One region of the Candidatus Clostridium stratigraminis genome, then DNA from elsewhere that is predicted to be linked to it. Evidence: predicted binding sites of a transcription regulator. Region 1 holds the regulator's gene; the other holds the start of a gene.
The links. The regulator Rex, encoded in region 1, represses fermentation and respiration genes when NADH is low (regulators of the CRP and FNR family bind a similar motif). The targets are predictions, from matches to a motif close to ATTGTTAANNNNTTAACAAT.
Positions count from the first base shown of each region.

Region 2: a site for Rex is predicted at 1,589-1,608, ahead of kdd (L-erythro-3,5-diaminohexanoate dehydrogenase). Genes of this name have one in related genera too.

Region 1 is NZ_JBJHZZ010000002.1:269,982-274,377, forward strand. Features, by position in the region: gene ACJDUG_RS05515 (ABC-F family ATP-binding cassette domain-containing protein) at 1-1,890, opposite strand, end outside; gene ACJDUG_RS05520 (redox-sensing transcriptional repressor Rex) at 2,074-2,715, shown strand; gene ACJDUG_RS05525 (short-chain-enoyl-CoA hydratase) at 2,885-3,667, shown strand; gene ACJDUG_RS05530 (acyl-CoA dehydrogenase) at 3,765-4,396, shown strand, end outside.
Region 2 is NZ_JBJHZZ010000015.1:32,765-37,160, reverse strand. Features, by position in the region: gene atoD (acetate CoA-transferase subunit alpha) at 1-619, shown strand, start outside; gene ACJDUG_RS15240 (3-oxoacid CoA-transferase subunit B) at 865-1,512, shown strand; gene kdd (L-erythro-3,5-diaminohexanoate dehydrogenase) at 1,649-2,683, shown strand; gene kamA (lysine 2,3-aminomutase) at 2,710-3,987, shown strand; gene kamB (lysine 5,6-aminomutase reactivase subunit KamB) at 4,206-4,396, shown strand, end outside.

The sequences.
Region 1 (4,396 bases):
ATATAACTGTTCTAAAATACTGTTTGCAGCGGCAATTTCTTTATTTACCTCTTCACTTTTCTCAGGATTTGAATAAGTTTCCTTAAGACATAGCAGGTTTTGTAATTCTGCTAGCTTTTTTTCATTACTGCTGATTTCCGCTTCGATATTTTTAACTTTTAAAAGTTTTTCTTTTTCCTGCTTTTCTATTTCTCTTTTTTTCTTTCTTTCTTCTTGAATTTGAGTTTTAGTTTTTCCCTGGGCTGCTATTTCTTCTTCAAATCTTAAAGGATTTTTCTTTTTTTCTATATAGTAGCTATAATTACCTAGATATTCTTTAACTCCATCTTCTTTAAGTTCATAAATTTTATTAATTACCTTATTTAAAAAATATCTGTCATGTGAAATAACCAGCACTGTACCATCATAATTTAGAATGGATTCCTCTAAAGCTTCTCTAGATGGTATATCCAAATGATTTGTAGGTTCGTCTAAAAGTAAGAAATTAGATTTAGAAAGCATTAGTTTTAATAGATTTATTCTACATTTTTCCCCACCGCTAAGTGTATCAATGTTCTTAAATACATCATCACCTGTGAATAAAAATGCTGCCAAAGCATTTCTAAGCTCTGTAGTAGTCATATTAGGGAAATCATCCCAAACTTCATCTATAACACTTTTCTCTGAATGCAAATTAGACTGCTCCTGATCATAGTAGCCAATAAAAACATTTTTGCCGAGAACCTTAACACCTGCATCTTTTTCAAGGTTATCCATAATAATTCTAAATAAGGTGGTTTTTCCTCTCCCATTTTCTCCGATTAATGCTGTTCTTTCTCCTCTTTTAATATCCAAATCCAAGTTTTTAAACAAAAGCTTTTCACCAAAGGCTTTACTTAAATTTTCAATATGCAGAACATCATTACCAGATTTTATTTGGGTTTCAAAGGAAATTTTAGCAGCTTTTTTATCCTTATCAGGTGCCTCGATTCTTACAATCTTATCAAGTGCCTTTTCTCTGCTTTCAGCAGCCTTAATACTTTTCTCTCTATTAAAGGAACGGTAGCGTTCAATTATTTCTTCCTGTCTTTTAATTTCAGCTTGCTGAATATTATAGGCCTTAAGCTGAACTTCATAATTTTTCTTTTTAAGTTCTACAAAAGCAGTATAATTTCCATTATAGCTGTTTACACGTCCGTTAATTAGTTCAATAGTCTTATTAGTAATAGAATCTAAGAAAAACCTATCATGGGAAATTAAAATAACTGTACCTTTATAATTCTTTAAATATTCTTCAAGCCATTCAATGGCATCTAAATCAAGATGATTTGTAGGTTCATCTAGCAAAAGAATATCTGGGTTAGTTAATAACAGTTTAGAAAGTGCAACCATTGTTTTTTGACCGCCGCTTAAGATATTGATATTTTTATTAAAATCCTCTTCATTAAAACCGAGGCCTTTTAAAACCCTATTAATATCTGCCTGATAGGTAAAACCGCCTCTGTTATTATAAAGATCTGTTAAGGAGGAGTATTCATGAATAATTTTTTCATGATAATCCTTCCTTGAGCTGTCATAGGGTTCATTTAATTTTTCAGTTAATTCCTTTATTCTATTTTCCATTTCAATAAGTTCATTAAATACTGTTAAAAGCTCATCATAAATAGAATTAGTACTTTCTAAGGCTAAGTGCTGAGATAAGTAGCCAATCCTCTTATTTTTTTCAATAAATAAATCACCTTTATCTTGTTCCAGCTGACCTGTTAGAATTTTGAAAAGTGTTGATTTTCCAGCACCATTAGCACCTATTAAACCAACTTTCTCACCTTCGTTTATATTAAAAGTAATTGAATTTAATATAACTTCAATACCATAGCTCTTATTTATTTCCTTACAACTTAAAACTATCACTTTTATCACTCCAAATTTTTTCATCCATTAGTGTATATTGTACTATGTTATAGAGATATTTAAAAGAGGCATAAGCTTTACTATTCTTTTATTACTTATTAACAAAAATATTGACAGTAAAAAAAAATTAGGTAATACTATAAGGTATATATTAAAAATAACTTAATGGATGTGAGGAAAGCAATGGATAAAAAGAAAAATAATATATCAATGGCTGTTATAAAAAGGCTTCCTAAATATCATAGATATTTACAAGAATTATTAGAAAATGATATTGATAGAATTTCATCAAAAGAGCTTAGTGAAAAAATAGGCTTTACTGCTTCTCAAATTAGGCAAGACTTAAATTGCTTTGGTGATTTTGGTCAGCAGGGTTATGGTTATAATGTAAAAGATTTAAGCAATGAAATACGTTCAATTTTAGGGCTTACAAAAGATTACAACACAATAATTATCGGTGCTGGTAATATAGGTCAGGCCATTGCAAATTATACTAGATTTGATAGGTTAGGTTTTTCTCTACTTGGTATATTTGATGCAAACCCTAAGATGGTTGGACTAAGTATAAGAGATGTTGAAATTAAAGATGTTGATAATCTGCCAGAATTCTTGCACAAAAATAAAGTTGATATTGGAATAATATGTGTTCCCAAAAATAGTGCACAAAAGGTTTGTGATGCCTTAGTTAAAAATGGAGTTAAAGCTATTTGGAATTTTGCACCTACTGATTTAGAAATTCCTGAGGATGTTGTAGTTGAAAATGTACATTTAAGTGAAAGCTTGCTTACTCTTTCTTATTTATTAAAGGATAGAAACGAAGAGTAAACTTATCAGAAAAATTGAACTCTTACAAATATTAAAAATAATATACACATTTAATTGAAAGATAAAAATAAAAAGTGTATAATAATAATTGGAGCTGATGCTTCAATTATTTTTATACACTTTTGTTAATATTTTAACATAGTGAAGTTTATATTTAAAATACGGGGGGATATGGGTGAATAATATTATTTTTGAAAAGGAAAATCATATTGCTATTGTGACTATTAATAGACCTAAGGCATTAAATGCATTAAATTCAGAAACGCTTTTTGAGCTAGATCAAACTATAGACGAGATACTTAAGGATGAGGACATTTATGTAGTATTAATAACAGGAGCTGGAGAAAAAGCTTTTGTTGCTGGAGCAGATATTATGGAGATGAAGGACTTAAATGTAATACAAGGAAGAAAGTTCAGTATGCTCGGCAATAAGATTTTTAGGAAGATAGAGAACATGGAAAAGCCTGTTATAGCAGCGTTAAACGGTTTCACCTTAGGAGGTGGCTGTGAACTTGCTATGGCTTGTGATATAAGAATTGCTTCTACAAAGGCAAAATTTGGTCAGCCGGAAGTGGGACTAGGTATAACACCAGGCTTTGGCGGAACCCAGAGATTATCTAGACTGGTTGGGATGGGAACAGCCAAGGAATTATTGTACACAGGAAGGGTCATAGATTCAAATGAGGCTTATAGAATAGGTCTTGTTAACAAGCTCATAGAGCCAGAAAGGCTTATGGAAGAGGCAAAAAATCTTGCAATTTCAATAGCTGCAAATGCGCCAATAGCTGTAAAACTATGCAAGTCAGCAATCAACAGGGGCATGCAGGTGGACATAGATACAGCAATAATGTATGAGGCAGAGGTTTTTAGTGAGTGTTTTTCAACAAATGACCAAAAAGAAGGAATGGAAGCATTTTTAGAAAATAGAAGCAAGAAGTTTTCTAATAGCTAATAATCTACAGGAAAAATGAAGTTGAGTATTAATTTTTTAAAGGAAATTTTTATAACTCGTCTTAAAGCATAGAATTGTATAAAGTGGGGGGAAATTTATGGATTTTACATTTACAAGAGAGCAGGAATTTGTCAGACAAATGGTTAAGGAATTTGCAGAAAATGAAGTTAAACCAATTGCTGCCGAAATAGATGAAACCGAAAGGTTCCCAATTGAAAATGTAAAAAAGATGGCAAGGTTTAATATGATGGGAATACCTTTTCCAGTAGAATACGGCGGAGCTGGCGGAGACAATCTTTCTTATATAATTGCTGTAGAAGAATTATCCAAGGTTTGCGGATCAACAGGGGTTATACTTTCAGCTCATACTTCCCTTTGTGCAGGCTTAATTCATCAGTTTGGAAATGCTATGCAAAAGGAGAAATATTTAATACCTCTTGCTAAAGGGGAGAAGCTAGGTGCCTTTGGGCTTACTGAGCCAAATGCTGGTACAGACGCTGCAGGTCAGCAAACTACAGCTATCCTGGAAGGAGATCATTATGTAATAAATGGTTCTAAGATTTTCATAACAAATGGAGGAGCTGCAGATACTTTTGTGATTTTTGCAATGACAGATAAAAGCAAAGGGGTAAAGGGAATATCAGCCTTTATAATTGAAAAAGGCTATAAAGGTTTTTCAATAGGGAAAAGAGAAAATAAACTTGGAATAAGAGCTTCTTCAACTACTGA
Region 2 (4,396 bases), on a different contig from region 1:
ACCTCTTTTTAAAGATGGAATGACAGTTATGATAGGAGGCTTTTTAGGCTGTGGTACTCCCCATAAAATAATTGATAAGCTTATTGAAGCAAATATTAAAGACCTTATTATAATTGCAAATGACACTAGCTTTGTAGATAAGGGTATTGGAAGGCTTGTTGTAAATAGACAGGTTAAAAAAGTAATTGCTTCCCATATTGGTACAAATTCTGAAACAGGAAGACTTATGAATGAAGGTCTTATGGAAGTGGAGCTTGTACCACAAGGAACCTTAATTGAAAGAATCAGGGCAGGCGGATCAGGCTTAGGTGGAGTATTAACGCCTACAGGTATTGGAACAATTGTTGAGGAAGGCAAGCAAAAGGTAACTATTGAAGGAAAAGAATATTTAATCGAGCTTCCATTAAGAGCTGATCTTTCAATTATCAGAGGAACTATAGTTGATGAATTTGGTAATACCTTCTACAAGGGAACAACTAGAAACTTCAATCCATTAATAGCCATGGCAGCAGACAAGGTAGTAGTTGAAACAGAAAAGTTAGTAAAGGTGGGGGAACTTAATCCCGATTATGTTATAACTCCAGGGGTGCTTATAGACTACATTATAGAAGGAATTTAGTTTTAGAATTTACCATGAACCCGCATAAATGCAGTAAATATTTAAATATTTATATTTTTATCTATTTATATATTTGAATATTTACATATTTAAATAACTAGGTTTAAATTTACCCTTGAAGGAATCACTAGGGACGGTTCCTTATGATTTCACAGGGAATCGCCCCTTAAGATTTGCATAGAATCATTAGGGACCGTCCCTTAGGATTTAAAAAATAGGAGGTGAACAATTTGGTAGATAGTAAAATGGCGAAGGAAGTAATTGCAAAAAGGGTTGCACAGGAGCTTAAGGATGGACAGCTTGTTAACCTAGGAATTGGCCTTCCAACTCTAGTTGCAAATTATATTCCAGAAGGCATGCATATCACTTTTCAATCAGAAAACGGCATGGTAGGAATGGGACCTGCCGCTGCAGTTGGTGATGAAGATATGGATATTACAAATGCAGGAGGACAATATGTAACAATTCTTCCTCATGGTGCATTCTTTGACAGTGCAACCTCCTTTGCGCTTATAAGGGGAGGTCATGTAGATGCTACTGTTCTTGGAGCATTAGAAGTGGATGAGGAAGGTAACCTTGCTAACTGGATAATTCCGGGGAAGATGGTTCCAGGCATGGGTGGTGCCATGGATTTAGTTACAGGAGCTAAAAGAGTAATAGTTGCTATGCAGCACACAGGAAAAGGGGAACCCAAAATACTTAAAAAATGCAGACTTCCTCTTACAGCAAAGGCTGAGGTGGACTTAATTGTTACTGAATTATGTGTTATTGAAGTAACAAAGGAAGGTCTAGTCCTAAGAGAAATTCATAAAGATACAACTATAGATGAAGTTAAATCACTTACGGAAGCAGCATTAATTATTCCTGAGGAAGTAAAAATTATGAATGTTTAGCTGCTTTACTGAATTCACATTTATGATCTTTTCTAAATGAGGAATGAAGGCTTAAGAAACATGATTTATAAATAACATTAATAAATAAATATCAAATAAAAAATTAAAAATTTTAAATTAACGGGGGTTTTTATTCATGAAAAAGGGATGTAAATTTGGAACACACAGAGTTATGGAGCCACAAGGAGTATTGCCACAAGCAGCACTAAGGATTAACAACGATATGGAAATCTACAGCAATGAAATGCTTATAGATGTTCAAGCTCTTAATATCGATTCAGCTAGCTTTACTCAATTAGAACAGGAAGCTAATGGAGATTCAGAAAAAATCAAAGCTAAGATACTAGAGATAGTAGGTCAAAGAGGAAAGATGCAAAATCCTGTAACAGGTTCAGGTGGAATGCTTATAGGAACAATAGCTCAAATAGGAGAAGATTTAAAGGACAGAGACTTAAAGGTTGGAGATAAAATAGCTTCCTTAGTTTCCTTATCCTTAACTCCATTAAAAATAGAAGAAATCATTGATATTAAGCAGGATATTGACAGAGTTGAAGTTAAAGCTAAGGCTATATTATTTGAAAGTGGAATTTATGCAAAGCTTCCAAATGATATGACTGAAAACCTTGCACTAGCTGCACTAGACGTAGCAGGAGCACCAGCACAGGCAGCAAAATTAGTTAGACCAGGGCAAAGTGTTTTAGTGCTAGGTGCACATGGAAAATCAGGTATGCTTTGCTGCTACGAAGCGATGAAGAGAGTTGGACCTACAGGAAAAGTTATAGGCTTAGTTAGAAAAGAATCACAGGCTAAAGACTTAATGGAGTGGGGACTTTGTCATGAGGTTATAATTGGAGATGCTCAAAAACCAGTTGATGTATTAAATAAGACACTTGAAGCTAATAAGGGAAAAGAAGTTGATATCTCAATAAGCTGCGTAAATATACCAAACACTGAAATGTCCTGCATTCTTCCAGTAAAGGATGATGGAACAGTTTACTTCTTCTCTATGGCAACTAGCTTTACAAAGGCAGCACTTGGAGCTGAAGGAGTAGGCAAGGATGTCAATATGATAATTGGAAACGGCTATACAAAGGATCATGCAGAAATTACATTAGCAGAACTTAGAGAAAGTGAAACCTTAAGAAAAATATTTGAAAAGTTATATATTTAATAAATAAGGGGTATGGGGGAAATAAAATGAAAGTGAATAGAAGGTTCGAACTCTTTAAAGAAGCTTCTGACGAGCAGTGGAATGACTGGAAATGGCAGGTTAGAAATAGAATTGAAACTCTTGAAGACCTTAAAAAATATCTTCCTTTAACAGTAGAAGAGGAAGAAGGTATTAAGAAATGTCTAGAAAGCTTTAGAATGGCCATAACACCTTACTATTTATCACTTATTGATGTAAATGATCCAAATGACCCAATAAGAAAACAAGCAATACCTACAGCATTTGAAACCTATAGATCAGAGGCTGATTTGGTTGACCCACTTCATGAAGACGCAGATTCACCAGTACCTGGACTTACTCATAGATATCCAGATAGAGCATTACTCTTAGTTACAGATCAGTGCTCCATGTACTGCAGACACTGTACTAGAAGAAGATTTGCAGGCCATCATGATAGTTCACTTCCAATGACACAAGTTGATAATGCCATTGATTATATTGCAAAAACTCCAGTTATTAGAGATGTATTAATATCAGGAGGAGACCCATTACTACTTTCAGATGAAAAGCTTGAATATATTATTTCAAAATTAAGAGCAATACCTCATGTGGAAATAGTACGACTTGGTTCAAGAACTCCAGTAGTTATGCCTCAAAGAATAACTGAAGACTTAGTTAACATGCTTAAGAAATATCATCCAATTTGGCTAAATACACACTTTAACCATCCAAATGAAATAACAGAAGATGCTAAGAGAGCTTGCGAGCTTTTATCTAATGCAGGTATTCCTCTTGGAAATCAATCTGTACTTTTACGAGGAGTTAATGACTGCATGCATGTTATGAAAAAACTAGTAAATGAGCTAGTTAAAATAAGAGTTAGACCATATTATATCTATCAATGCGATTTATCCTTAGGCTTAACTCACTTTAGAACACCAGTAGCTAAGGGAATAGAAATCATCGAAGGCTTAAGAGGACATACCTCAGGCTTCTGCATTCCAACCTTTGTAGTAGATGCACCTGGTGGTGGAGGAAAGATTCCTGTAATGCCAAATTATATAATTTCTCAAGGCTATGATAAGGTTATTTTAAGAAACTTTGAAGGAGTTATTACTACCTATGAAGAGCCTTCAGATTATACTCCAGGCTGCAACTGTGAGGTATGCAGAGGAGAAACTAAGGTTACTAAGGTAGGAGTTGCAGGACTATTAAATAATCAGCAAATGGCACTTGAACCAGAAGGCTTAGAGCGAAAGAAGAGAACAAAACATCTTCATGAACAGGACATTGTAACTGTTTAAATATTTAGACGTGGAACTCTCTTAAGTGGTAGAAGCACTCGTAGGAATAACTGTTCAGACTAAACTACTAAAATGCTTAAGAAAAAATACAAACTGAAGGATACTGAAATCACTGAATTAATAGGGTAAGGATTAAATCCCTTCAGCAATTTCAGTTTCTTCAGTGTATTCCGCCTCATATAGTTTTAAAAAGATTATAGATCTAAGTGGGGGATATCATGGGGAAGATTGATATATTAGATAGAATAAAAAACTACCACACAATATCTATAATTGGAATGGACAAAAATGTGGGAAAAACCACAGCTTTAAACTATATTTTAGATAAGACCAGGAACAATATAACCCTTGGTCTTACCTCTATCGGACGAGATGGGGAAGAGGAAGATAGAGTAACTGAAACAAAGAA